One region of the Collimonas sp. PA-H2 genome, then DNA from elsewhere that is predicted to be linked to it. Evidence: predicted binding sites of a transcription regulator. Region 1 holds the regulator's gene; each other region holds the start of a gene.
What was found. The regulator sigma-54, encoded in region 1, starts transcription at its own class of promoters, with help from an activator protein. The targets are predictions, from matches to a motif close to TGGCANGNAANCTGCTTT.
Positions count from the first base shown of each region.

Region 2: the regulator sigma-54 is predicted to act here: its motif matches at 1,483-1,500, upstream of BCF11_RS09000 (TorF family putative porin).
Region 3: the regulator sigma-54 is predicted to act here: its motif matches at 4,313-4,330, upstream of BCF11_RS07955 (CmpA/NrtA family ABC transporter substrate-binding protein).

Region 1 covers NZ_PDBX01000001.1:2,873,715-2,883,253, forward strand. Annotated here, with positions in the region: gene BCF11_RS13080 (deoxyguanosinetriphosphate triphosphohydrolase) at 1-782, shown strand, start outside; gene BCF11_RS13085 (DUF4197 domain-containing protein) at 875-1,564, shown strand; gene hpf (ribosome hibernation-promoting factor, HPF/YfiA family) at 1,718-2,068, opposite strand; gene BCF11_RS13095 (RNA polymerase factor sigma-54) at 2,238-3,716, opposite strand; gene lptB (LPS export ABC transporter ATP-binding protein) at 3,826-4,572, opposite strand; gene lptA (lipopolysaccharide transport periplasmic protein LptA) at 4,569-5,111, opposite strand; gene lptC (LPS export ABC transporter periplasmic protein LptC) at 5,167-5,772, opposite strand; gene BCF11_RS13115 (HAD family hydrolase) at 5,769-6,371, opposite strand; gene BCF11_RS13120 (SIS domain-containing protein) at 6,371-7,402, opposite strand; gene BCF11_RS13125 (cation:proton antiporter) at 7,542-9,539, shown strand, end outside.
Region 2 covers NZ_PDBX01000001.1:1,986,696-1,996,234, forward strand. Annotated here, with positions in the region: gene BCF11_RS08990 (ammonium transporter) at 1-230, opposite strand, end outside; gene BCF11_RS08995 (P-II family nitrogen regulator) at 243-581, opposite strand; gene BCF11_RS09000 (TorF family putative porin) at 650-1,423, opposite strand; gene BCF11_RS09005 (PLP-dependent aminotransferase family protein) at 1,709-3,199, opposite strand; gene BCF11_RS09010 (alpha/beta fold hydrolase) at 3,199-4,272, opposite strand; gene BCF11_RS09015 (GNAT family N-acetyltransferase) at 4,472-4,942, shown strand; gene BCF11_RS09020 (accessory factor UbiK family protein) at 5,040-5,282, shown strand; gene BCF11_RS09025 (YifB family Mg chelatase-like AAA ATPase) at 5,293-6,828, shown strand; gene BCF11_RS27480 (hypothetical protein) at 6,838-7,068, shown strand; gene BCF11_RS27960 (hypothetical protein) at 7,065-7,211, opposite strand; gene BCF11_RS09035 (right-handed parallel beta-helix repeat-containing protein) at 7,300-7,800, opposite strand; gene BCF11_RS09040 (hypothetical protein) at 7,734-8,531, opposite strand; gene BCF11_RS27485 (hypothetical protein) at 9,004-9,539, opposite strand, start outside.
Region 3 covers NZ_PDBX01000001.1:1,756,977-1,766,515, reverse strand. Annotated here, with positions in the region: gene BCF11_RS07985 (amino acid ABC transporter permease) at 1-410, shown strand, start outside; gene BCF11_RS07980 (amino acid ABC transporter permease) at 413-1,108, shown strand; gene BCF11_RS07975 (amino acid ABC transporter ATP-binding protein) at 1,181-1,906, shown strand; gene BCF11_RS07970 (hypothetical protein) at 2,056-2,244, shown strand; gene pyrC (dihydroorotase) at 2,293-3,327, shown strand; gene BCF11_RS07960 (ANTAR domain-containing response regulator) at 3,472-4,092, shown strand; gene BCF11_RS07955 (CmpA/NrtA family ABC transporter substrate-binding protein) at 4,583-5,755, shown strand; gene ntrB (nitrate ABC transporter permease) at 5,975-6,751, shown strand; gene BCF11_RS07945 (ABC transporter ATP-binding protein) at 6,772-7,578, shown strand; gene cobA (uroporphyrinogen-III C-methyltransferase) at 7,600-8,367, shown strand; gene BCF11_RS07935 (DUF3025 domain-containing protein) at 8,426-9,271, shown strand; gene coq7 (2-polyprenyl-3-methyl-6-methoxy-1,4-benzoquinone monooxygenase) at 9,332-9,539, shown strand, end outside.

The sequences.
Region 1 (9,539 bases):
GCGGCTTCGAACACAATCTGCAGAGCCTGCGGGTGGTCGACAAGCTGGAGCAGCGCTACGGCGCGTTTGACGGCTTGAACCTGATGTTCGAGACGCGCGAGGGGATCCTCAAGCATTGTTCGCTGGCCAATGCCAGGAAACTGGGCGATATCGGCCAGCGCTTCATCCAGCGCAAGCAGCCGACGCTGGAAGCGCAGGTCGCCAACCTGGCCGACGAGATCGCCTACAACAATCACGATATCGACGACGGCTTGCGTTCCGGCCTGCTGACCCTGGAGCAGATGAACCAGATCGATTTCTATGCGCAGCACAGCCGCCAGGTCGAGCAGTTGTTCCCGGGCCTGGGCGGGCGCAGGGCGATCAATGAGACCATCCGGCGCATGATCAATGCCTTGATTACCGACCTGATCCAGACTTCGCAGCAGCGCATCCTGGATGCCGGGCTGCAGACGGTCGACGATGTCCGCAATGCGCCGCCGCTGATTGCCTTCTCCGACGGCATGGCTCAGCAAGCCGCCTTGCTGAAACGCTTCCTGCGCGAAAACCTGTATCGCCACTACCTGGTCAACCGCATGACGGCCAAGGCACGCCGCATCGTCGCTGAACTGTATGCCTGCTTCAGCGCCGAGCCATCCTTGTTGCCGCCCGACTATCAGCTTGCTCAGCGGGAATCGGAACAGCAGCAGGCGCGCGCGATTGCCGACTATATCGCCGGCATGACCGACCGTTATGCGATCCGCGAGCACCGGCGCCTGTTCCTGGTGGATGAAGGACATCTGTAGACTCTGCCCGGCAGGTATTTTTCTTTCTTGATTTGTTTGCAACAAATTGGGTTAGACTTTGGCTTATCCATTTAATTTTTTCAAGGACCATCATGCGGCCTCTATATCAAACAGCAATCACATTGAGCCTGGCGCTGACAGCGTCGGCGGCGCTGGCCCTGTCGTTGGGCGACCTCAGCAACCAGGATGCCAGCAGCGGCCTCAAAGCCGCCCTGCAAAAAGGCGCGGATGTGGCGGTGTCCAAGCTGGGCGTCGAGAATGGTTTCCTGAATAACGACAAGGTCAAGATCGGCTTGCCCAGCGTGCTGGATAAAGCCATGCCGATCTTGCGCATGACTGGCCAGGGCCAGAAGCTGGATGACCTGGTGGTGTCGATGAACCACGCCGCGGAACAGGCGGTGCCGCTGGCCAAGCCTTTGCTGCTGAATGCGGTCAAATCGATGTCGGTGACCGATGCCAAGAATATCCTGACCGGCGGCGACACCTCGGTGACCGATTTCTTCAAGCAAAAGACATCGGCGCAGCTGGGCCAGAAATTCCTGCCTATCGTCAAAGGCGTGACCGACCGCAACGGCTTGTCGGCGCAATATAACGCGGTCATGGGGCAGGTCGGCAAGACCGGCATGGTGCCGGCGCAGCAGTCGACGGTGGAAGGTTATGTCACGCAACGTGCACTGGACGGCTTGTACACCATCATCGGTGAAGAAGAGAAGGCGATACGCCAGGATCCGGTTGGCGCCGGCAGCGCCATCATCGGCAAGGTGTTCGGCGCCCTCAAATGAACGTCGTGCAAAAACGATAATATGATTTACAGATAAATTTGCAAATGAGTTTGCAAATAAGCGGGCTGGAAATAACAAAGGGCGCATTAACTGCGCCCTTGTTCATTCTATCGGCGCCAGCTAGTCAGCTGCAGCGCCCGGATTGGCGGCCGTTCAGGTCGTGGCGGGGAGTTCTTCCGGCAGGTGCTTGATCGCATCGTGCTGGTGATCCTGCATCTTGTCCTTGTACTTGATGACCTGCCGATCGAGCTTGTCGACCAGGGTATCAATGGCGGCATAAAGATCGTGGGCAATGCTTTCGGCATGCAGATCTTTTCCCTTTACGCGCAGCGTGATGTCCGCTTTCTGGCGCTTTTCTTTTTCAGTGATTTTGTCGACGCTCAGGATCACGCTGATATCGATGACCTGGTCGAAGTGGCGTTTGATACGCTCTAGTTTGCTTTGTACATATTCGCGAATGGCAGGGGTTACCTCGAGGTGATGCCCACTGATGGTGAAGTTCATACAGCGCTCCTATCAAGAATATTGCTGGCGGTTCTGAACAGACTGCGTTGAATCTTTAGGCGAACAATCTACAAGAGACTGGGACTGTTCTGGCAAGAGTCGCTAAATAACAAACAGCCGTAATGTCCGAACATAGCAAGGGTAAGCTTAACAATCAAACCAGAAAAAACTACAAGGCCTTGCGCAGATTAACAGACGGAATTTTTAGTGCTTCGCGATATTTTGCGACGGTGCGGCGGGCTACCACCATACCTTGTTCCGCAAGCATGTCGGCAATCTTGCTGTCAGAGAAAGGGTTTCTTGAATCTTCCGCTCCTATGAGTTGCTTAATGAGTGCCCTGATTGCTGTTGAGGAAGCCTCTCCACCTGCCTCAGTAGCAACATGGCTGCCGAAGAAATACTTCAGTTCAAACATCCCGTGGGGAGTGAGCATGTATTTCTGAGTGGTTACACGTGAAATAGTACTCTCGTGTAGACCCAGTGTATCAGCTATTTCGCGCAACACAAGCGGCCGCATGGCGACCGCGCCATGGGAAAAAAAGTTCCGCTGGCGTTCGACGATCGCTTGTGCGACGCGCAAAATGGTGTCGAAGCGCTGCCGCATATTCTTGATCAGCCACTTGGCTTCCTGCAGCTGCGAAGTGAGTGCGCCATCGCCCTTGCTCTGCTTCAGGATGTTGGCATATAAGACATTTACCCTGAGTCTTGGCATGACGTCATTGTTCAGCATCACCTGCCAGCCTTGTTTGCTGCGCCTGACGATCACGTCCGGCACCACATAGTCGGAGGCGTTGGCGGCGAACGGTGCGCCGGGGTGGGGATTGCACTGCTTGATGACGGCTTGCGCTTCGCGCAGGTCCTCGTCGTCGCAATCCAGGGCTTTCTTGATTTTATTGAAATCGCGCTGCGCAAACAGCGCCAGGTGATCTTGCACAATCGCCAAGGCCAGGCGGCGCGTGACGAATGGCACTTTGACAAAACGCTTGATCTGCAAGGCCAGGCATTCCGGCGCGTTGCGCGCGCCGACTCCTGCCGGATCGAAGCTCTGCACCATCTTCAGCGCCATCGACAATTCTTCGACGGCGATCTCCAGCTCGGCCGGCAGACGCTCCAGGATTTCTTCCAGCGACTCTTCCAGATAGCCGTTATCGTCCAGCGCATCGATCATCAGCTCGACCAGCGCGCGGTCGCGCAAGTCGTGCATGGCTTCGCGCATCTGCTGCAACAGATGTTCGCGCAGCGTCGTTTCATGCGCCTCCAGCTGCGGCCGCGCATCTTCATCGTCCGAGGTTTTCGCGCTGCGCGAGATGTCGTCGAAACTCCATTCGCTGTCGGCATTGTCAGTGCTGCTTTCAGCCGCCGGCGCTTCGGCGCTGGCTTCGCTCTCGGTCGGCGAGCTGCTCACTTCGCTGTCGCCGGCCGGCGCTTCCATGGTCGACGCAGTGCCGCTGATGGCGCCGTCCGCCAGCAGCCGCACCGAATTATCAAGCGGATCGTCGACCCGCTCCAGCATCGGGTTGTCCGACAGGATCTGTTCCAGTTCCTGATGCAACTCAAGCGTGGAAAGCTGCAGCAGACGGATCGACTGCTGCAGCTGAGGAGTCAGCGCAAGATGTTGAGAGGTGCGTAGCTGGAGTGATTGTTTCATGGCTTCCGTGCGGACAATTCACTTCTGTTATTTGTTGTACGGAGTTTAAGTACCGCGCTGGCAAGGCGAATTAATCTGCCTGCATTTACATCGTTCTCACACCGTGAAACTACATGCGGAAATGCTCACCCAGATAGACCCGCCGCACCGACTCGTCGGCGATGATGTCGTCCGGACTGCCGCTGGCCAGCACGCTGCCCTGGTTGATGATGTAGGCGCGGTCGCAGATGCCCAGCGTTTCGCGCACATTGTGATCGGTGATCAGGACGCCGATGCCGCGTTCCTTGAGGAAGCGGACGATGCGCTGGATCTCGATCACGGCAATCGGATCGATCCCGGCGAACGGCTCATCCAGCAGCACGAAGCGCGGATTGGTGGCGAGCGCGCGGGCGATCTCGACGCGCCGCCGTTCGCCGCCCGAGAGCGACAGGGCCTGGCTCTCGCGCAGCTTTTCAATCTGCAGCTCGTGCAGCAGCTTGTGCAGCTGCTCATCGATCTCGGCCTTGCCGAGCGCCTTGCCGTTGGGACGTTGCAGTTCCAGCACGGCGCGGATATTGTCTTCCACCGTCAGCTTGCGGAATACCGATGCTTCCTGCGGCAGGTAGGACAGGCCCAGCACCGCGCGGCGATGGATAGGCAGGCGCGAAATGTCGACGCCGTCTAGGTCGATTTCGCCGCCGTCCGAAGGCACCAGGCCGACGATCATGTAGAACGAGGTGGTCTTGCCGGCGCCGTTCGGACCCAGCAAGCCGACCACTTCGCCGCAGCGCACTTCGAGCGAGACGTCATGCACCACCTGGCGCGCGCCGTAGCTTTTTTGCAGGCCCTTGGCGATCAGCGTGCTAGGGGCGCTCATGGCGCCGCCTTTGGCCGTGGCTGGATGACGGCGCGGATGCGGCCGGCGCCAGGCTGGCTGACGCCGTTGACGGTGTTGTTGACGGAATAGAATTCAGTGCGGCTGTCGTAGGAAATGAACTCGCCGTTGACTTCGTCGGTCGGTTTGTCGCCTTGCAGGCGGCGCATCTGGGCCTTGGAAAACAGCTTGGTGATTTCGGTCTTGCCGTCGTATTCGATGCGTTCGGCGTGGCCGTCGATCCACAGGTCCGGGCCGCCGTCGCGCTTTTGCTTGAAAGTGGCCAGCTTGCCCGGCGCCGCATACAAGGTGGCGAACTGGTAGCCGGACGGATCGGTGGTCACCACCACGCGGTCGGCCTTCATGATCAGCGTGCCGCGGGTCAGGACCACATTGCCGGTAGCGACGTTGACCTGCTTGACGTCGTCATAGGTGAGGGTGTCGGAGTCGATCAGGGTCGGCTTCTCGGAATCGGCTTTTTCTGCGTGAGCGACGCCGATGGCGCCAAGCAGCAGCAGAGAGAGAAAAAATATTCGTTTCATGAAAAATCCTGGGTAATGGATAGAGGCCTGCGCATAAATTGTCTTGCTGATCCGCTTATTTTGCCGCCGCACGCGGCGCGCTGCGCAAGACGCCGCTCACCTTGCTGAACAGCTTCAGTTCGCGTGTGGAGTTATTGAAATGCATGCCGGTGCCGTTCAAGGTCGACAGCCCCAGGGTGATTTCCACCGGCTTGTCGGATTCCATGATGTCGTCGTCGGGCAGCAGCAGCAGATATTCGGATTTCAGGTGGAAGTTGTCGGCCAGCGGCGTCTTTGGCCGGTCGGCGTTGACATTCTCGTACAGATGCACCTTGCTGTTGTTGTCTTCAATCATGGCGCGGTTGGCGACCAGGTTCATCGGCGGCTTTTCCTTGTCCAGGCTGTGGATCACCGGCTTTTGCACATCGAAGGAATCGTTGACCGGATTGTGGGTCAGCAGGTCGCCCGAGATGTTGTAGCGCGGCTGGCCGTTGGGCGCCATCTGCACATAGTTGAAATGCTCGACATAGTAATCCGGCTGGGTGCGCGCCGGCTTCGGCAGCAGGTCTTCGGTATTCTTGTGCATGACCTGCAGCAGCCAGAAGCTGCCCAAGGCCAGCACGATGAACAATACCAGCAGCAGCATGAAGCGAAAGCGGTAAGTGGTGCGGAGATTTTTCATGCCTGGGTTTCGCCCGTCTGGTTGCTGCGCAGATAGGTCGCCAGCGTAGCGTCGTAAGTATTCTGCACTTGCATGATCAGGTCGCAGATTTCGCGCGCCGCGCCATGGCCGCCGCTGGCTTGCGTCACGTAATGCACACGTGAACGGACGTCGCGATGGCCGTTCGGCACGCTGACCGCAAAACCGGTCTGCGACAGGATAGGCAGGTCGATCACATCGTCGCCGATGAAGCCGCAATCGGCGGCGCTCAGCTGCAGCTGTTCCAGCAGCTTGATGAATGCCGCGTATTTGTCGTGCACGCCTTGCTGCACATGGGCGATGCCGAGGTCGCCGGCGCGGCGGCTGACGATGGCCGACTGCCGTGCGCTGATGATAGCGGTGGCGACGCCGCTTTGCTGCAACTGCTTGATGCCGTGGCCGTCCAGCGCATTGAAGCGCTTCAGCTGTTCGCCGTCGGCGCCGTACAGCAGGCCGCCGTCGGTCAGGATGCCGTCGACATCGAAAATCATCAGGCGCACCCGCGCGGCGCGCGCTCTCGCATCGGCACTCAGGGTATCGGCAGTGACGTCGGCGCCGCTGCGCGTCGTGGTGGCCGTCATCAGATCACCTTGGCGCGGGTCAGGTCATGGATATGCAGTGCGCCGACCAGTTCACCGCTGGCGTCGGTCACCAGCAGCTGGTTGATGCGGAATTCTTCCATCATCTGCACAGCATCGACTGCCAGCTGCTCAGGGCCTATGGTGTGCGGATTGGCATGCATCACGTCGGCGATCTTCAGCTTGGTGAAATCCTGCACCTGTTCGATCAGGCGCCGCAGGTCGCCGTCGGTAAACACACCGACGACATGGAAGTTGTCATCCACCACCGCCGTCATGGCGATGCCCTTGCGCGTGATTTCCAGCAGCGCCACCGACAGCGAGATATCCGCCGTCACCGCCGGAATCGCCTCGCCGCTGCGCATGACGTCGCGCACGTGGGTCAGCAGGCGCCGTCCCAGCGCGCCGCCCGGATGCGAGCGGGCAAAATCTTCTTCGCGGAAGCCGCGTGCGTCCAGCAGCGCCACCGCCAGGGCGTCGCCCATGGCCAGGGTGGCGGTGGTGCTGGCGGTCGGCGCCAGGTTCAAGGGACAGGCTTCCTGGGCCACGGCGACGTCCAGGTGCACATTGGCGAGTTGCGCCAGCGCCGACTCCGGTTTGCCGGTCATGGCGATCAGGGTGGCGCCCATGCGTTTGATGATAGGTACGATCGCCATCAGCTCGGCGGTTTCGCCGGAATTGGAAATGGCGATGAAGGCATCGTGCTCAGTCACCATGCCAAGGTCGCCATGGGCCGCTTCGGCCGGATGGATGAACAGGGCAGGCGTGCCGGTGGAAGACAGCGTGGCGGCGATCTTGCGCGCGATATGGCCGGATTTTCCTATGCCGGAGACCACCACCCGGCCGCTGCAGCCGAGCAGCAAGGCGATCGCCTTGGCGAAAGGATCATCAGGGGAATCGGAAATCCGGTTTTTCAATGCATTGATGGCATCGGCTTCGATTTGCAGGGTGCTGCGGGCAAGTTCCAGCGCACGTCCGGCATCGAAGGCTGCGGACAAGGTTTTGGGCGAATTTGGGGCATCGGGTAGAGTCATCCCGAAAGTATAAACGAAATCCCAAAGCAAAAAACTTGCCAGTCTAGATCCGCTTCAATTAATCTGTGTTCAGCCTATCCGCATTTGGCGTTGCTGCAACATAATGTTGGTATTGAGTTAATCTAATTTTTAGGCGCGCATGCTTTCAGGACTTGAACTGACAATTTTGCTGCTGGGCTCGGCGGTATTAGGCGTGGTGGCGTTCCGTAGTTTCCACCTGCCGCCCATGCTGGGCTATCTGGTGGTGGGGATCCTGATCGGCCCGCACGCGCTCGGTTTTGCCGAAGACAACGCCACCACCCATGCACTGGCGGAATTCGGCGTGGTGTTCCTGATGTTTTCGATCGGCCTCGAATTTTCCTTGCCGAAACTGACGGCGATGCGCCATATCGTGTTCGGCCTCGGCATGGCGCAGGTGCTGCTGACCATCGGCGCCACCATGCTGTTCAGCTGGATGATGGCGCTGATCCTGCCGCAATACACCAATATCAGCTGGCAGGCGGCGTTCGCCCTGGGCGGAGCGCTGACCATGTCGTCCACCGCCATCGTCTCCAAGCTGCTGACGGAAAGAATGGAGCTGGAGAGCGAGCATGGGCGCCGCATCATCGGCATCCTGCTGTTCCAGGACCTGGCGCTGGTGCCCTTGCTGATCGTGGTGCCGGCGCTGGCCGAGCACAGCGGCAACCTGCTGGCCACGCTGGCCTGGGCCAGCGCCAAGGCGCTGCTGGTGCTGGCCCTGCTGCTGTTTTTCGGCCAGAAGCTGATGCGGCGCTGGTTCCAGATCGTGGTGCGGCGCCGTTCGCAGGAACTGTTCATGCTGAACCTGCTGCTGATCACCCTGGCCGCCGCCTGGATTACCGAACGCGCCGGGCTGTCGCTGGCGCTGGGCGCCTTCATCGCCGGCATGCTGATCTCGGAAACCGAATACAAGCACCAGGTGGAAGAGGACATCAAGTCGTTCCGCGATGTGCTGCTGGGCCTGTTCTTCATCACCATCGGCATGCTGCTCAACCTGCGCCTGGTGTTCGAGCACTGGTGGCTGGTGTTGCTGCTGCTGATCGGTCCGGTATTCCTCAAGTTCGCCCTGATCGCCGGCCTCGCCAAGATTTTCCGCTCCTCTACCGGGGTGGCCCTGCGCACCGGGCTGGCGCTGGCGCAGGCCGGCGAGTTCGGCTTCGTGCTGCTGAACCAGGCCGGCGGCCTGCAACTGGTCGATCCCTTGCTGGTGCAACTGATCCTGGCGTCGATGGTGCTGTCGATGCTGGCCGCGCCTTTCATCCTGGCCAAGTCCGACGCCATCGTGATGAAGCTGTCGGCCAATGAATGGATGATGCAGTCGCTGGCGCTGACGCAGATCGCCACCCGCACCATGTCAACCAAGAAACACGTGATCATCGCCGGTTTCGGCCGCAGCGGCCAAAGCTTGGCCAAGCTGCTGGAAGAAGAAGGCATCGGCTATCACGCCCTCGATCTCGACCCGGACCGGGTGCGCGATGCGCGCGCCGCCGGCGCCCACGTTTCCTACGGCGATGCTTCGCGCCGCGAAAGCCTGGTGGCGGCCGGGGTGCACCGCGCCGCCGCCCTGGTCATCACTTACGCTAGCACGCCGTCAGCCTTGAAAGTATTGCATCACGTCAGCGAACTGGCGCCGAGCCTGCCGGTGATCGTCCGTAGCTATGACGACACCGATCTCGACAAGCTGCGCGCCGCCGGCGCCACCGAAGTGGTGCCGGAAGCCATGGAAGGCAGCCTGATGCTGGCTTCGCACGCGCTGGTCATGCTGGGCGTGCCGCTGCGGCGCGTGGTGCACCGGGTGCAGGCCTCGCGTGATGAGCGCTACGCCGCCCTGCGCGGATTCTTCCATGGCGTCGATGACGCCCCTGACGCGGCGGATCATTTGCAGGTGCGCCTGCATACGGTGGCGCTGCCGGAGGGCGCCAGGGCCATCGGCCGCAGCCTGGCCTGGCTGGGGCTGCCGGAAATGGGGGCTGAAATCACCGCTTTGCGGCGCGGCCGCAGCGGCATCGCCATCACGCCGGAGGCTGTGTTGCAGGTAGGAGACATTGTGGTCTTGCGCGGCGCCGCCGAGGCGATCTCGCGCGCCGAGGGGCGTTTGCTGCAAGCGTGGAGCAGCGCC
Region 2 (9,539 bases), 890 kb from region 1:
GCGGGAGCTGCTGCGGCAGGCGCTGCAGCAGCGGCGGCGGCCGGGGCCGGAGCAGCCGCTGCTGCCGGTGCCGGCGCTGGTGTGGAAGCATCCGCGCTGGCGGATGCCACCGCAGCTGCTGGCGCGCTGGCTGCCGGAGCGGACGCCTCGTCAGCCGCCGCAGCCGGCAGCATCGAAGTCGCCGCGATCAGCGCGCAAGACGCTAAAATCGTTGCAAATATTCTGTTCATATTTTCATCCCCTTAGATTGCGTCTTTGCCGGTTTCACCGGTACGAATACGAATAACTTCCTGCAGATCAAATACAAAAATCTTGCCGTCGCCGATCTTTCCGGTACGGGCCGCGGTCTCGATCGCTTCTACCGCCTGTTCCAGGATGCTGTCGTCCACTGCTGCTTCGATTTTTGTCTTCGGCAGGAAGTCGACGACATATTCAGCGCCGCGATACAGTTCCGTGTGGCCCTTCTGGCGGCCGAAACCTTTTACCTCGGTCACGGTGATGCCTTGCACGCCTATCGCCGAAAGTGCTTCACGCACCTCGTCGAGCTTAAATGGTTTGATGATCGCTGTAATCAGTTTCATATCGGCCTCGTTGGTTTTGTGAGACGGCGGCGCGAAGCGCTTGCCGCCGCTGTTTTGATATCGGTCTGTTAGAAGGTCTTCGCCAGAGAAAACACCACGCCGTTGCGCCCCAGGTTCTTGCCGCTCGGGCTGACGTATGCGCCATCCTTGGCGTCGGTGCCGACATAGGCCAGCCCCAAGGTGATGCCGGCGAGCTGGTCAAAGGTCTTGGTGGCGCCGATTTTCCAATCGGTATAGCTGGCGAAGCTGGTGTGTTCCACGGTCTGATGGCCAAGGTGCAGGCCCAGCGTGACGCCAGCGCCGACATCAATATTGGCGCCGGCATCGTAGTAAGCGCTGTTCTTGCTATCGATGGTGCCGAACAGGTTGGTCATCGCATGCGAATATTTGAAGTAGGCCGGTCCGTAGCCAATCTGGCCGTACAGCTCGAAAGTGTTGGCGTTGCGGCCGATCTGGCTGTAGTTGTTGGTCGGGTAGTAGTAGTACAGGCCGCCAACGTCATAGGTAAAGCCGCCCGGCAGGTCGCCGCGCTTGCCGCCGTAGATATCCCACTCCACCGGTCCCTTGCCGCCGGTGCCGGTATTCGCGCTGTCGACAGCATCCTTGATCCACTTGATGTTGGAGAGCCAGGTGCCGGCATACAGACCGGTTGGATTATTGGTGTAGTCGGCGCCGCCCTGCACTGCGGGATCGAAACGCGTTTGCGAAATGCCGCGGAAGCGGTAGTCGTTCACGAGGCCGATGTTGTAACTGATTTCATTGTCAGGCTTGGCATCTTCGGCGTGCGCAAAACCTGCGGTGAAGCTTGCTGCTATTGCTGCGGCTAAAATCAGCTTTTTCATGGAAGTCCCTGTTGGTATGTTGAATGAAAACCGCTAAATCCGTACTCTTCGTACTTTCCATAGCAGAACCCATGCCAACTGTTCCAGCCGCTCCTTTTGCCGGCTTAATACCACTTATGGGGCGATTTATTTGTGCTTTTTTAGTGACTGTTAATTAGGGGACGTTCTTGTGCAGAAATATTGTGCAGTGCAGCGCACCAAAATAAGGCATGCACCTGCCGGCGCATTATTCTGGTGCAGCGATTATCCGATCGAACTACATGACATCTTGTAGTCAGCTACAAATCAACGCCAGGCTTGTTGCAGTAATAACAATGCATTGCGGATCGCGGCCTCATCCACGCCGGCAAAACCCAGCGCTAGGCCGGCACGGTGCTGCGGATTCACCGCCAGGCCCGGGATGCAAAAACGGCTCAGCGGATTGATTTCGACCCCTGCGGCGATAGCTTTCGCCACCAGCTCGGTCTCCTGCTGCGGACTGGCCAGCGGCAAGCTCAGGTGCAGGCCGGCGGCAACCTTGGGCAAGGGTAGTTGCGCGCCGAACAGCGGCGCCCAGGCCGCCAGCAAGGCATCGCGGCGGGAACGGCTGGCACGCCGCATGCGGCGGATGTGCCGCTGGAAATGGCCGGCGGCGATGAACTCGGCCATCACGGCTTGATCCGCCGCAGGCGGGTGACGGTCGCCCATGGCGCGCAGCGCGCCGAGCGCCGGCACCAGTTTGGGCGGCAACACCAGATAGCCGAGGCGCAGGCCGGGAAAGGCGATTTTCGAAAAAGTGCCGACGTACAGCACACGGGCATTGTGATCCAGCGCCGCCAGCGGCGCCAGCGGCGTGCCGTCATAGCGATATTCGCCGTCGTAGTCGTCTTCGATGATCCAGCTGTCGTGGCGTTCGGCCCAGGCCAGCAGTTCGAGCCGCCGCGCCAGCGACAGCGTGACGCCGACCGGATACTGGTGCGACGGCGTCACATACGCCAGGCGGCAGTCGCCATGCAGCGCCAGCTGGCTGGTATCCATGCCATCCTGGTCCAGTCCGATTCCCACCAGCTGCGCACCGGACAAAGCCAAGGCGGCAGCGGCTGCCGGGTAGCACGGATTTTCCACCACCACCTTATCGCCGGCATCCAGCAACAGCTGCGCGCAGAGGGCGATGCCATGCTGGGCGCCGGCGGTGATCATGATTTGCGACGGCTCGCAGACCAGGCCGCGCGCCTGGCGCAGGTAGGCTGCGATCAACTCGCGCAAGCGTACATCGCCGGCAGCCTCGCCATAACCCATCTGCGCCAGCGGCGCGCGACGCCAGAAATTGCCTTGCAGACGCGCCCAGATGGCGCTGGGGAACAGGTCGTAAGCGGGAATGCCAAGCCGGAAGGCGCGCGCCGGGCCGTCAAAGCGGCGCCGCCGTGCCTCAAATCCGCTCAGGCGCTGCTGCATGGATGACAGCTGCATCGCCGGCGCCGCGGCGGCCGGCACTACCGGACCAGCCACAACCGCAGCCGCCAGGCCGTCGGCATAAGTGCCATCGCCGACCCTGCTGCTGATATAGCCTTCGGCGTACAGCTGTTCATACGCGCGCACCACGGTGTTGCGCGATACCTTCAACGCCAGCGCCAGGTTGCGCGAAGTCGGCAGCTTGATGCGGTAAGTGTCAGGGGCCGCCAGGATGCGCTGGCGCAAGGCCAGGCATAGCTGCTTGGCCAGGCCTTTGCCGCCGTCGAGCGCAATCCCGGCCGGGTCCAGATTCATCGACAGCGCCGGCGCCGCAGGTTTCATCATCAGTTGCGCTGGGGCGATGCCAGCAATTCCCGCAGCCAGGGTTTCCAGACTACAGCCACCGTGTGGGTGCCATGGCCGCGCGTCGCGTCGCTCAGCTTGACCATCACCATGCGCGCGCCCGGCACGCGTTTGACGTCGCGCTCCAGAATGCCGATTTCCGGCGGATTGATCAGATCGTCAGCGGAGTTGACCGCGATCAGCGGCGCCCGGATTTTATCCAGTAGCGGCCCGGGATCGTAGTCGCGCGAAGCGTCCATGAAATACAGGGTATCGTTGGCGTCGGCGCTTTTCATGGCCGCCGCTACCGCGTTATCCAAGGCCTGATCGGCTTGCGCCAGGTCCGGCATCTGCTGTTGCCGCAGCAAGGGATTGCTGGACATGAAAAACAGCATTTGCTCGGCGGTGCGCAAGCTCGGCGGCTGGCTGCTGTAATTGCCGCCCTGCCACGCCGGATCGTTGCGGATGGCGTCGATGATGATGCGGCGCCAGACCCGGTTGCGGCCTGAAATCTGGCTCGGCACGCTGGCCAGCGGCATCAGGGCATCCATGAAAGCCGGATGCTGTTCGCCCCACATCCAGGTCTGCATGCCGCCCATTGAAGTGCCCATCACCAGGCGCAAATGATTCACTTCCAGGGTTTCCGTCAACAGCCGGTATTGGGCCTCGACCATGTCGCGGTAACCGTAGTGCGGAAACTTGGCGCGCAAACCGTCGCTCGGTTTGCTGGAATTGCCGTGGCCGATACCGTCCGGCAGGATCAGGAAATAGCGCGAGGCATCAAGCAGCTGGCCCGCGCCGAACAGCTCGCCGGAAAATTCCGGTCGGATGAACTGGGCGCCGGTGCCGCCGGTGCCATGCAGGATCAGCACAGCATTATTGACTTTACCGTCGGCGCCGCGGCGCGGCTCGCCGTAGGTACGGTAATGGATGCGCAGTTCCGGCAAGGTCTCCCCGGAAGCAAAGCGAAAGTCCTTGAAAACCACGTCATGCTCCGTCGCTTGCGGTTCGTTCGCCTGGACGGCTGCGGAAAAGCAGAACGCCGCGCACAGAAGCAATAGTTTCGCTTTAACCATGTCTCTCCTCGATAATTGTCTTTTATGAAAGACTATCATTAGCTGCGCCAAATCGCAGAATTTACTGAATTGGATCTACAAATATAATCAATCTTGGATCTTTGATGATACCAACTTCTGGCGCTACGATGAATGCTGTTTTGTAACCGGCTCCGCTACCTACCGTTAGCGAGTAAATCCATTTCGACAGGAGATTATCTTGGCTTCAGAATCCGCATCCCATTCAAATATTGTTATCCAGTCGCTCGGCGAACGAGACTTCGCTGCCTGGGAGCCGCAATGGCTGGGCTATCTCGGCTTTTATCAGGCGGAGGTTACCGCTGCCGTGCGCCTGGTCACCTGGCAGCGCCTGCTCGACCCGAAGGAACCGATATTCGGCGCCCTGGCCACCGTGGACGGCAAGGCGGTCGGGGTGGTGCACTGGATATTCCATCGTTCTTGCTGGACGGTAGAGGATTCCTGCTATCTGCAAGATTTGTATGTCGCCCCTGAACAGCGCGGCACCGGCCTCGGCCGGCTATTGATCGAACATGTCTACGCTGCGGCCAAGGCGGCCGGCAGCACGCGGGTGCACTGGCTGACCCGCGAGACCAACAGCACGGCGATGCAGTTGTACGACCGCATCGCCGATCGCTCGGGCTTCGTGCAATATCGCAAGCAGCTGGCTTAAGCAGTAAAGGCTTAAACTGCCGCCTCCAGGCAGAATTTCGATGTAGGGTTTGCTCGTATCGGTTATCATTTTTCTTATTTACCGCCGGAGGGCCGCCATGAACAAACCCAATTTTTTCGACGACATCCAAGCCAAGATCAACCAGGCCATCGAAAACTCCCCTGCCAAGGACATCGAGAAAAACGTCAAGGCCATGCTGGGCCAAGGCTTCGCCAAGCTGGACCTGGTGACGCGTGAGGAATTTGACGTGCAAGCCCAGGTGCTGGCCAGCACCCGCGCCAAGCTCGAGGCGCTTGAAGCCCGCGTGACGGAGCTTGAAGCCCAGTTGAAGCAACCATAATGCCGCGCCAGTGACGCTGGCTGTACTAAAAAGCCGGGCGCTGGCAGGCATGCAAGCGCCCGCAGTCACAGTGGAAGTCCACCTGGCCAACGGCCTGCCCAGCTTCACCATCGTCGGCCTGCCCGAAACCGAGGTCAAGGAGTCCAAGGACCGGGTCCGCGCAGCGCTGCAAAATGCCCGTTTCGAATTCCCTTCCCGCCGCATCACCGTCAATCTGGCGCCAGCCGACCTGCCCAAGGAATCGGGTCGTTTCGACTTGCCGATTGCGCTCGGCATCCTGGCGGCGTCCGGACAAATTCCGGCGGATGAACTGGACGACTACGAATTCGCCGGCGAACTCTCGTTGTCCGGCGAGCTGAGGCCGATACGCGGCGCGCTGGCGATGACCTTCGCCATGACAGCCTCCAGCTCCAGCACCACTTCGCCTGCCGACAAAAGCCGCGCCTTCATCCTGCCGCAAGCCAATGCCGACGAGGCGGCACTGGTTACCGATGCCCGTATTCTCCCCGCCGGCAGTTTGCTACAAGTGTGCGCTCACTTCTCCTCCAAGCAAGCGGAAACAAGATTATCGCGCCACGCAGCCGAACCGCAGCGCAGGCCGCCGCACTATCTGGATTTCAGCGATGTCAAAGGCCAACTGCAAGCCAAACGCGCACTGGAGGTCGCCGCAGCCGGCGGCCATAGCGTACTGCTGATGGGGCCGCCCGGCACCGGAAAATCGATGCTGGCGGCGCGTTTCCCCGGCATTTTGCCGCCCATGAGTGATCGCGATGCGCTGGAATCTGCGGCGGTGCAATCGCTCACCAGCGGCTTTTCCAGCGCAAAATGGAAGGTGCGGCCGTATCGGGCGCCGCATCATACGGCATCGGCCGTGGCGCTAGTGGGCGGCGGCAGCCCGCCGCGTCCCGGTGAGATTTCGCTGGCTCACCGCGGCGTCCTGTTCCTCGACGAATTGCCGCAGTTCGACCGCCGCGTGCTGGAAGTATTGCGAGAGCCGCTGGAATGCGGCCGCATCACGATTTCGCGGGCGGCCCGCCAGGCCGACTTCCCCGCGCAATTCCAGCTGATCGCCGCCATGAATCCCTGCCCTTGCGGCTACCTGGGTCACCCGGTCAAGCAATGCCGTTGCACGCCTGACAATATCCTGCGTTATCAAAACAAGATTTCCGGCCCGTTGCTGGATCGGATCGACATGCAGATCCAGGTGCCGGCCTTGCCGCAGGATCAGTTATTGAAAGCCGCCGACGGCGAATTGTCAGCAGCGATAGCAGCCAGGGTGGAAAGAGTATGCGAGCTGCAAGTGGCGCGCCAGGGCAAGCAAAACAATGGCTTGTCGGCCAAGGAAATCGATCATTTCTGCAAACCCGACAGCGCCGGCGAGAAGATACTGCAGGGAGCAATGAGCCGCCTGAACTGGTCGGCGCGCGGCTATCATCGCGTGCTCAAGCTGGCGCGCACGATTGCCGATCTGGAGGGGACAGAGCAGGTTATTTCAGCCCATGTGGCCGAAGCAATCCAGTATCGGCGCGGCTTGCAAGAAGTCTAGCCGTCCGCCTTGAAAAAGGCGAAACGCTACCTCAACATCAACGTCATGAAAAGAGCAATTCTTTATCTATTCAAGGGCGCCGTACCGGCAGGGCATCCGCCCAGAAAAATGGCAGCGCTGGCAGCAAGCGTCCATTTAACGAAATATACACAAATGTTCTCTATTTTCTTGCCTCGTAACTCAATGTCTTGCACGGTTGAATGCGCGCTCAAGCATGATGAAATTATCCACGTCTGTTAGAACGGTTGATTAATTCCGCTACCGCTTTCCTTGACCGTACTTCCATCTTTGATTTCAATCGGCGTTTCTGCTTTTACAAAACTATTTTCTTGCACCACTACTTCCCGGCTGTTGCTCAGTCCGATCGCAATCGTCTTATCCATGCTGCCATCCAGCCGTATGGCGTTGTTGCGTACGACAGATCCATCTCCATTGCGCAGATAGAGTGTATAGGCGGCCACGCCGCGATTATCACTTCAGGGAATTATCTTTTTCTGCATATTTGCTGTCACCGTTGATGCGCACCAGCTTGTCGAAGTTTTCTACGGTATTGCCTTCTATGAGCACATCGGTGGAATCGAGCAGGTTGACCGCAGCAGGCGCTTTGCCGAGCCATCCGCCTTTGTAAATAATCCGGTTGTTGCGCACCACCGCGCCGTGCGCATCGCGTAATTTGATCGCAGCATCGAACGGCTTGGCATCGCCGTTGCGGTGAATGATGATGGTGTTGTTCTCGATGATACTGCCAGGGCCGTACATGTAGACCGCCGTATGACCATCGACGTCGATGGTGCTGTCGCGCAGTACGTTGCCGCCGCCGCCCATTACGACACCGCGCCAGCCGGCGTGGATGGTCATGTGTTCTACCAGATTACCGGTCGGCTGGTAGCCAGGGGCTTTTTTATCTAGTGATTCAGACGCGGGAAGGTCTTCGTATTCTGCGTGGCTAACACTCTTTGATTGGCATATGATGGCAGACCAGCAATGCTCAGACTACCATCTCCGTTTTCGAGACTGACGCCCAAAGAATTACGCTTGCCTGGAACATCAATGATTGCATTGCGTACTTTGACATGCCGAATCCCGTCCCAAGCTACCACGCCAAGCAAATTATCAACTTCGCTTTTAAGCAAATGTCCTTGCAAGTCGATATCAAAGACACTGCTCTCTGACAATAGTGGATTACGCATGAGCTTGTGCAGCACTTTATCTGGATATTCGTTTCGATACTGAATTGCAATCATAGGTGCGCCTGAAAGTGCCATAAGACCGCCAGACTCAACAGAAAATACCCGTGGCTGGACAATGTCGTAAGTCAGGCAATACTTGGCGCTTGTCTCTGCATAGCCAGTACGCAAAGCATGCCTCTCCAATTGACGGATCGGTTCGCAATCCTCGGCTGACGCGCTTATCGCGCCAATCAATCCTAAGCAGCAGAGATGCATTGAAATAAATATTCTGAACATTGCGCTTCCTGTGATTTGCATTTGTTCAGAGCGATGAGTCGATTCTTCTTTGGCAATATCATTCTTCGGGATTCGATCAGCTTGGGCTCTATTGAGAATAATTTCTTTGAAATTAAAGACCGGTGTAAATGATACTTCCTCGGTGATCGCCGGAAAGGCAATAAGCAACGAGCTCCCCATCAAATTAATCCGCCAAGATAAAAATAATTTATGGGAAATGAGTAAAGGCTTTGCCATTTATATCGGCTCTAGTCTTTCAAACATTCGCAATCCGTCCAATAATGCACAGAAATCGGACCACAATCCCAGGGTGCAGCAATCAGCTTTTCGATAACGAAATCCGTTGTCTTGGAGGATACTGTTTCAATCAAAACGCATTGATTCACGGCGAATGTCTTTTCGGAAAATTATGTCTTTCCAAATAAAATTTAACGCAAGCCATGGCCATCATTAAGGACAAGTCGTGCAATAGATTCACAGCCTGTCGATGACAGCAACACATGAAGTAGCACAGCCATTTTTAGGCATTTGGATATCAGTGAACGAAAAATCATGTGAGATATGTTGTAAATATTATGGAATAAAAATATCAAAAATGGACTGTCTCCTCCGAAAGACGAACCCGCTTTTGCGAGAAGAGTTCAATCTCAAGAGAACACAATTCACAGGCGTGTCTTAACTATGCTTTCCAAATGATGCGGCAATGTCGTCATACCCAGCTATTTGTCGACATGTTGTACGGCTCAAAGTACACCGTAGGCATGGGCAACAATTTTCCGGAATATTCCATTGGTGGCAATTCAATACGGAAGCGAGTCGGAATTACTGGGCCGGTATCGAAACGCATGATGAATTCGATGGAAGCGACCGACTTACTGTGATTACCATAATTGCAGGTGGGGACTGGCGGCCGCGCGTAATACCTCAATATGCGACTATCTGGATGATCGATATCAACCCCGCTGATTCCTCGCTGAAAGGCGTAGACATGCCAAAGCTCCGGGTCTGGATGATAAGCGCGCCTGTCGGTGATTAGTCGAATCTCTCGATGATCCAGCTTGAGCAGGCAAGCTGGTATAAGACGACCATAGTCCAGTTCCAATAGGTGAAAATCTTCGTGACGTCTTTTTTGTGATCCGTCTGATCTTTGCGCGCGACGTGGTAGAGGTAACATTCCCACCGGCAGATCAAGCGCCATATGCAAGCCAGACCGTGGAAATTCCGGTACATGCCTTTCCGTCTCAT
Region 3 (9,539 bases), 1.1 Mb from region 1:
TGGCTTTTTTTACGTCGTCGCGGATTGCCGTACAGGTTTCCGCTGGCATCAATGCACTGCCCCGTGGCCAAAAGCTGGCGGGTACTGCACTCGGCTTGACGTTGCCGCAAACATATCGCTACGTATTGCTGCCGATGTCGTTCCGGATCATCATTCCGTCCCTGACCAACGAATTTGCAGCGATCATCAAGAACAGTTCGGTCGCATTGACCATCGGCCTGGTGGAACTGACCGCCGCGACCTACTCAATGCGTGAATTTACGTTCCAGACTTTCGAAGCCCTGACCGGCGCCACGGTGATTTACGTGATCATCTCGGGGATTGCCTTGCTGCTGGCGCGCTGGCTTGAAAAAGCCATTGCGATTCCAGGATTTATTGCCTCTGGCAGTGCGAATACAGGAGGCCATTAATCATGTTTTCAAATTTCGATTTTGACGTAATCCAGCGTTCCTGGTTCTACCTGTTCACCACCGGCATGAAGTTCACGCTGACGCTGACCTTGGTAGCGATGATAGGCGGCATCCTGTTCGGCACCGTGCTGGCGATGATGCGTCTGTCGCACAACAAGGTCATCTCGCTGATCGCCACCAGCTATGTCAACCTGATCCGTTCGGTGCCGCTGGTGCTGGTGATTTTCTGGTTCTACTTCCTGGTGCCGTATATCGGCGCCTGGATCATCGGTGCGCAACAGCCGGTGCAGGTCGGCGCCTTTTCATCGGCACTGATTACCTTCATCTTGTTTGAAGCAGCTTATTATTGCGAAATCATGCGTTCCGGGATCCAGTCGATTCCACGCGGCCAGATTTCCGCCGGCTATGCGCTCGGCATGAATTACTGGCAGATGATGGGCAATGTGGTGCTGCCGCAAGCGTTCCGCAACATGATCCCGATCCTGCTGACGCAAACCATCGTGCTGTTCCAGGACGTTTCGCTGGTCTATGTGCTGGGCTCAGTGCCGGACTTCGTTACCGTTGCTTCGAAGATCGCGCAGCGTGACGGCCGTCTGGTGGAGATGTATGTGTTTGTCGCCGTGGTGTACTTCGTGATGAGCTTCGGTTTGTCGTCGCTGGTCAAGCAGCTGCAGCACAAGGTTGCGATTATTCGATAATGGACGGCGGCATGCCCTGAGCAGGGTTGCCGCCAGTTGCACAATAGAATTCAGGAATTAGGAGAAATACTCATGATTAAGCTTAACAACGTCAGCAAATGGTACGGTCAATTTCAAGTCCTGACCGATTGCACCACGCAAGTGGCCAAGGGCGACGTGGTCGTCGTGTGCGGACCGTCGGGTTCCGGTAAATCGACGCTGATCAAGACCGTCAACGGCCTCGAGCCGTTCCAGAAGGGCGAGATCACGGTCGACGGCGTTTCGGTCGGCGATCCGAAGACCAACCTGTCGAAACTGCGCGCGCGCATCGGCATGGTGTTCCAGAACTTCGAGCTGTTCCCGCACATGTCGATCCGCGAAAACCTGACCATCGGCCAGGTCAAGGTGCTCGGCCGCAGCCAGGATGAAGCCAACGAAAAAGGCTTGAAATACCTGGACCGGGTCGGCTTGATCGCGCAGAAAGACAAGTTCCCAGGCCAGCTGTCCGGCGGCCAGCAGCAACGCGTGGCGATTGCCCGCGCGTTGTCGATGGATCCGATCGCCATGCTGTTCGACGAGCCGACTTCGGCGCTCGATCCGGAAATGATCAATGAAGTGCTGGACGTGATGGTCGGCCTGGCGCAAGAAGGCATGACCATGATGGTGGTGACCCATGAAATGGGTTTCGCCAAGAAGGTCGCCAACCGCGTGGTGTTCATGGACAAGGGTCTGGTGGTGGAAGACTGCCGCAAGGAAGAGTTCTTCGGCGCGCCGCGCTCCGACCGTGCACGCGACTTCCTGGCCAAGATCATTCACTGATCGCAGGATTGCTGGCAGGACAAGAAGCCGCTCCGGTGCATGCCTGAGCGGCTTTTTCATGGACGCCTGCCAGTGCTGGCCGCGGCTGCGATTCAGGCCGGCCGCTGCGGCTGCGGTAAAATGACGCTCATTGAAGCCGTCGCCACGCCATGCTCTCCATCAAACCTTATCTGCGCAGCCTGAAACTCAATCCCGATATGGCGATTGACTACGATGCCTATCCCTTCTGCATTCCTGCCGTGCGGGAGCTGGAGCAGATCCAGTTTCATCCGGAAGTGACCTTCCTGGCGCTGTTGCAAAAGACACTGAACACTATACGACCACACGCCATTTCCTGAACAATCCGGCAGCCATGCTGGAGCGACTTTTTGCAGAAGAGAATGAAGATGACTGATACCTTGACCATTACCCGTCCCGACGACTGGCATTTGCATCTGCGCGACGGCGTAGCGCTGGCCAGCGTGCTGCCGCACAGCGCACGCCAGTTCGGCCGCGCCATCGTGATGCCCAACCTGAAGCCACCGGTCACCACCACTGAGCAGGCCGCGGCCTATCGCGAGCGCATCCTCGCCGTGCTGCCGCCCGAACTGACGTTCGAGCCTTTGATGACGCTGTACCTGACCAACAATACGCCGCCCGACGAAATCCGCCGCGCCAAGGACAGCGGCTTCGTGCACGCGGTCAAGCTGTATCCGGCCGGCGCCACCACCAACTCCGATGCCGGCGTGACCGATCTCAGCAAGTGCTACAAGACGCTGGAAGTGATGCAAGAGCTGGGCATGCCTTTCCTGGTGCACGGCGAAGTGACCGATCCGGCAATTGATATCTTCGACCGCGAAGCCGTCTTCATCGAGCGCGTGATGCAGCCGCTGCGGCGCGACATGCCGGAATTGAAAGTGGTGTTTGAACACATCACCACCAAGGATGCCGCCCAGTACGTCGAGAGCGCCGAAGGTCCGGTCGCCGCCACTGTCACCGCGCACCACCTGCTGTACAACCGTAACGAAATCTTCAAGGGCGGGATCCGCCCGCATTACTATTGCCTGCCGGTACTGAAACGGGAAGAGCATCGCCTGGCCCTGGTGCGCGCGGCGACTTCCGGCAGTAGCCGTTTCTTCCTCGGCACCGATTCGGCGCCGCATCCCAAGGGCCTGAAGGAGCACGCTTGCGGCTGCGCCGGCTGCTATACCGCGCTGCATGCGATGGAGCTGTACGCACAAGCGTTTGATCAGGCCGGGGCGCTGGATCAGCTGGAAGCCTTCGCCAGTTTCAATGGGCCGGCGTTCTACAATCTGCCGCGCAACCAGGGCAGCGTGACCCTGAAGCGCCAGCCGTGGGCCTTGCCGGCCGAGCTGCCGCTGGGCGATACCACGCTGGTGCCGCTGAACGGCGGTGAAACCATAGACTGGCAGTTGGCATAAAGTCATCCGGCCGCCGGCGCGCGGCGGCCGTTCGCATCTGCATGGTGCGATTTTTGCATGCTTGCATGGCAGCGATGGATAAAACGCTATCCCATCCGGTCTAACCGTAGCTCAATGAGTCGTCCGCGGACGAAGGTTTCAAGCATGCAAAGTCTACGTATCGTTGTGGTCAATCCTGTCGCCATCGAGGGCGAAGACGATCCTGCGTTTGCCGCCCAGGCTGCGCGCGGCAAGGACTTGCGCATCGGCTTGCTGGAGGCCGGCTACAACATCATCGCTTCGCTTCCCGCCGACCTCTATCTTCCTGAAAGAATTGCTCAGTTGCAACCAGATATGATCATCGTGGACGCCGAATCCGACTCCCGCGACGTGCTGGAGCATGTGGTGGTGGCGACCCGCGACGCGCGCCGGCCGATCGTGCTGTTTACCGAGGATGCCAAGACTTCCAGCATGGATGCCGCCATGGCCGCCGGCGTCTCTGCCTACATCGTGGCAGGGTTGCAGACGGCGCGCATCAAACCTGTGCTGGATGTCGCCCTGGCGCGCTTCCGCCAGGAGCAGAAATTGCTGGCGGAACTGTCCGATACCAAGCTGAAGCTGGCGGAGCGCAAGGTGCTGGAGCGCGCCAAAGGCTTGCTGATGGAACATCACAAGCTGAGCGAGCAGGAGGCTTATCAAAAGCTGCGCCGGCTGGCGATGGACAAGAACCTGAAGTTGTCCGAGGTAGCGCAGCGGATCATCGATGCCGCCGATTTGCTGGGCTAAGGCCCCGTTAGGGAATAAGTTGGGCATTTGGGCGGACGCAGCAGCGCGCCAGCTACGTCCGCCCAAATGCCCAACTTATTCCCTAACGAGCCCCAAGCCGCGTTATCGAAGCGGCCCGGCATCGGCAGGAATGCCCGAAAATCGTGAGCCTGTTTGGTGCGACGCACAAAACGGGTGCGCTTTGGCGCCTGGATCCTGGCACTGTTCTCCCTGAAACTCCTGGCACGTGCTTTGCATAGTTAATTTCAGGCGCCAGCGTTGGCGCTGCTGGAATCGGCTAACGGCGGTCTTTTCCACATAAGACAAAGGTGTCTTTCCACATGACTTGTTCATTGTGGAACGACGCCTTTTTTGTTTGCCGAAAACAAAGTGGAGCCATGCGATGGAATCAAAAAAAGCACTGCCGCAAGATGGTCTTGACCTGAGCTTGGCTGTCGACGGCAAGCGCCGCCAAATACTACAAACCGCCACTCTCGCGGCAGGAGCCAGCATGTTGGGATTATCTAGCACCGGCGCATGGGCAGCCGGCTCGGACAAGCCGGAAAAAACCGAAGTCAAGATCGGCTTCATTCCGCTCACGGATTGCGCCTCGGTGGTGATGGCGTCGCTGCTCGGCTTCGATAAAAAATACGGCATCAAGATCGTCCTCAGCAAGGAAGCTTCCTGGGCCGGCGTGCGCGACAAGCTGGCCAACGGCGAGCTGGATGCCGCACATGTCTTGTCGGGTTTGATCTACGGCGTGCAGATGGGCATCGGCGGCCAGAAGAAAGACATGGCGATCCTGATGGGACTCAACAATAACGGCCAGGCCATCACGCTCTCCAAGAAGCTGGCGGACAAAGGCGCGGTGGACGGCGCTTCGCTGGCGAAGCTGATGGCCAGCGACAAGCGCGAATACACGTTTGCCCAGACTTTCCCGACCGGCACCCATGCCATGTGGTTGTACTACTGGCTGGCCGCCAACGGCGTCAATCCGCTCAAGGACGCCAAGGTAATTACCGTGCCGCCGCCGCAGATGGTGGCCAATATGCGGGTCGGCAATATGGATGGTTTTTGCGTCGGCGAACCGTGGGGTCACCGGGCGATTGTCGATGGCGTTGGCATCACCGCCATCACCACCCAGGAAATCTGGAAGGATCATCCGGAAAAAGTACTCGGCACCACCGCAGAATTCGCCGCCAAGAATCCGAACACCTGCCGTGCCCTGATTGCCGCGGTGCTGGAAGCCAGCAAGTGGATCGACGCCTCGCTCGCCAACAAGAACAAGATGGCGGAAGCGATCGCTGACAAATCCTATGTCAACACCAGCAAGGACGTGATCGACCAGCGCATCATGGGACGCTACCAGAACGGCCTGGGCAAGACCTGGGACGATCCGAACTACATGAAGTTCTACAACGACGGCCTGGTCAATTTCCCCTACCTGTCGGATGGCATGTGGTTCATGACGCAGCACCGGCGCTGGGGTTTGCTGAAGACGGATCCCGACTACCTGGCGGTGGCCAAGTCGGTGAGCCAGATCGATCTGTACAAGGACGCCGCAGCCATGACCAAGACGCCGGTGCCGAAAGATGCGCTGCGGACCTCGAAGCTGATGGATGGCACGGTGTGGGATGGCAAGAACCCCCAAGCTTACGCAGCTTCGTTCAAGATCCGCGCATAACATCGCGCTCCAACCAGACGTTCCGTAAGCGCATTTTTTGGGAGAGCCATTATGAGTGCAATCATGGACACGGCGGCAAATGCGAACCGCCAGGCGGCGACCATGCGTGACGGCGCCGAAATGGCCGACGAGGCCGACGAGGCCAAAGCTGGCACGCCAAGCGCAGCAAGCGGCGACGCCGCCCGGCCGCTGCCGAAAAGCAGCAGCCGGCGCAGCAGCATGCCGCTGTGGCTGCAGCAGATTGTGGCGCCGCTGCTGGGGTTGGCCTTCCTGGTGCTGGTCTGGCAGATCATCGCCATGCACAACAGCCAGTTCCCGACGCCGCTGCTGACCTTGCAGGAAGCGCTCAAGCTGTTCGCCGATCCGTTCTACCGCACCAGCCCCAACGACCAGGGCATAGGCTGGAATATCCTGGCCTCGCTGCAAAGAGTCGGCATCGGTTTCGGACTGGCGGCGCTGGCCGGCATCCCGCTGGGTTTCATGATCGGCCGCTTCAAATTCCTGTCCAGCATGTTCGGCCCCATCATCAGCTTGCTGAAACCGGTATCGCCGCTGGCTTGGCTGCCGATCGGCCTGCTGGTGTTCAAGTCGGCCAATCCGGCGGCGATCTGGGCTATCTTCATTTGCTCGATCTGGCCGATGGTGATCAACACCGCGGTCGGGGTGCAAAGAGTGCCGCAGGATTACATGAATGTGGCGCGCGTGCTGAACCTGTCGGAATGGAAAATCATCACCAAGATCCTGTTTCCATCGGTGCTGCCTTACATGCTGACCGGCGTGCGGTTAGCGATAGGCACCGCCTGGCTGGTGATTGTCGCGGCGGAAATGCTGACTGGCGGCGTCGGCATCGGCTTCTGGGTCTGGGACGAGTGGAACAACCTCAACGTGCCGCACATCATTATCGCGATCGTGGTGATCGGCGTGGTCGGCCTGCTGCTGGAGCAGTTGCTGGTGACGCTGGCGAAAGCGTTCACCTACGAACAAGTAGCCGGTTAATTCGATAGCGAGGACCAAACATGGAACAGCGCGACGCCAAATTCATCGACATCCACCAGGTTGAAATGGTGTTCAGCACCCGCAAAGGCCAGTTCCACGCACTGCGCGATATCAGCCTGACGGTGCGCAAGGGCGAGTTCGTGACCTTGATTGGCCATTCCGGCTGCGGCAAGTCAACCTTGCTGAATCTGATCGCCGGCTTGCTGATGCCCAGCGAGGGCGTGCTGATTTGCGCCAGCCGCGAAATCGGCGGACCGTCGCCGGAGCGAGCGGTGGTGTTCCAGAATCATTCGCTGCTGCCCTGGCTCACCTGCTTCGAGAATATCTATCTCGGCGTCGAGCGGGTGTTTTCAGCAACGGAAAACAAGAGCGCCATGAAGGAGCGCACCAAGGCGGCGCTGGCGCTGGTGGGCTTGAGCGCGGCAGGGCAAAAGCGGCCGCATGAAATTTCCGGCGGCATGAAGCAGCGCGTCGGCATCGCGCGGGCGCTGGCGATGGAGCCCAAGGTCTTGCTGATGGACGAACCTTTTGGCGCGCTGGATGCGCTGACGCGCGCGCACTTGCAGGACGAGTTGCTGAAGATCGTCGCCAAGACCGGATCGACGGTGGTGATGGTGACCCATGATGTCGACGAAGCGGTGCTGCTGTCGGACCGCATCGTGATGATGACCAACGGTCCGGCCGCCACCATCGGCGAGATCGTCCAGGTCAGGCTGGCGCGGCCACGCGAGCGGCTGGCGCTGGCGCAGGACCCGCTGTATTCCGAGTACCGCACTTCGGTGCTGGAATTTTTGTATCGCAAGCAGGCGGTCGCCCATGTGGCCTGACGCCTGACCGGGAGAATTACTATGCAGGCAGGCAAAGTGATATTGGTAGGGGCGGGGCCGGGCGATCCGGATCTGCTGACGCTGAAGGCAGTCAAGGCGATTGCCCAGGCTGACGTGCTGCTGGTGGACGATCTGGTCAACCCGGCGATCCTGCAGCATGCGCGTGAAGGCGCGCGCGTCATCCATGTCGGCAAGCGCGGCGGCTGCCAGTCGACTTCGCAAGAATTCATCCAGCGCTTGATGGCGCTGGAAGCGCGCGGCGGCCAATGCGTGGTGCGCCTGAAAGGCGGCGATCCCTATCTGTTCGGCCGCGGCGGCGAGGAGCGCGCCTATTTGCGCCAGGCTGGCGTGGCGGTAGAGGTGGTGCCGGGCATTACCAGCGGCATGGCGGCGGCCGCCAGCATCGGCATCGCACCGACCCATCGCGACTATAGCCAGGGCGTGATTTTCGTGACCGGGCACGGCAAGAACGAGGCGGCGCAGCCGAACTGGCCGGCGCTGGTGGCGTCCGGGCTGACTCTGGTGATCTACATGGGGGTAGCGCGCTGTCGCGAGTTGCAGCGGCAGCTGCTGGACGCCGGCATGGCTGCGGCTATGCCGGTGGCGGTGGTGCAGTCGGCGACGCTGCCGGCGCAAGCGCAGCTGCTGACCAGCCTCGACCGCTTGCCGCAAGCCTTGCAGGACAGCGGCCTTGGCAGCCCCAGCATCATCGTCATTGGCGAAGTCGTGCGCTGTGCCGATGCCTTTGTCGATATCGTGCTGGACCAGATGCAGCAGGCGCTGGCTTGAGCCGCGTCTCTGCCGCAGCGTTGGCGGACGGCCGGGCGCGATGTAAAATGCGCGGCAAATGCCTAGCTCCGACACTCCTCCGCTCTCCGACCCCGCAGCATCGTTTCTCGCCGCGATAGACTGGTCGCAACCCTGGCTGCAACCATTGCAGCAGCTTGGCCGGCGCCTGAGCGAGGCAGCCGACTGGCGCCAGGCCTTGAACGCGGTCGCGCAGGAGCGCAATATCCGCAACTACCTGGGTTTGCCGCTCAATTTTGTGGCGCAGGGCGAACTGCCTGCCGCCACGGCCTACGAAGCCTTCATCGGCAGCAGCGGTAAAGTGCCGACCCGCGACAATCTCCACGATTTCCTGAATGCGCTGATCTGGCTGTCCTTCCCGGCCATCAAGGCGCGCCTGAACGCGCTGCAGGCGGCCGAACTGGCCAAGGCCGGCACGCTGTCAGGCAGCAGCAAGCCGCGTGGCGCCGCGCGCGACGCCGCCACCATTTTCGATGAAAACGCAGCCGTGCTGCTGGTGCGCGACCATAGCGCGGGACAGACGCTGATTGCCGCTTTGCGCAACCATCAATGGAGTGAAGCCTTTGTCGCGCAACGGCAGTTGTTCGGCGCGGATGCCGAGGTCTGGCTGTTCGGCCATGCCTTGCTGGAAAAGCTGGTGCGTCCTTACAAGGCGATTACCGCCCATACCCTGGTGGTGAGCGCGCCTGAATTCTATTTTGCGCTCGGCGAGGATGCCAGGCGCGCCTGGATCGATGACCACATCGCCGCCGACCTGGCGCAGCAGGGCTCGCTGGTCGGGCGCCTGACGCCGCTGCCGGTGCTGGGCGTGCCGGGCTGGTGTGCGAGCCAGGACGTCGATTTCTATGCGGATACGACCGTGTTCCGTCCGAAGCGCGCCACATAGTGCCGGCCTGATAAAATTCGCTATCTACCTTGATTATTTACTTTTACAGATCGCTCCAGCATGCTATTCATAGACAAAGCCATCACAGACTTCGACAACGCCCTGCGCGTCATCACCGGGCAAGCTTCGGCTTCGCGCCCGAGTCCGGCTTTGCCGGCGCCGGACGGGGTGCTGGACGCGGCCGAGCAGCGCCATAGCGCCGGCCTGATGCGCATCAACCATGTCGGTGAAGTCTGCGCCCAGGCGCTGTACGACGCCCAGGGGCGCT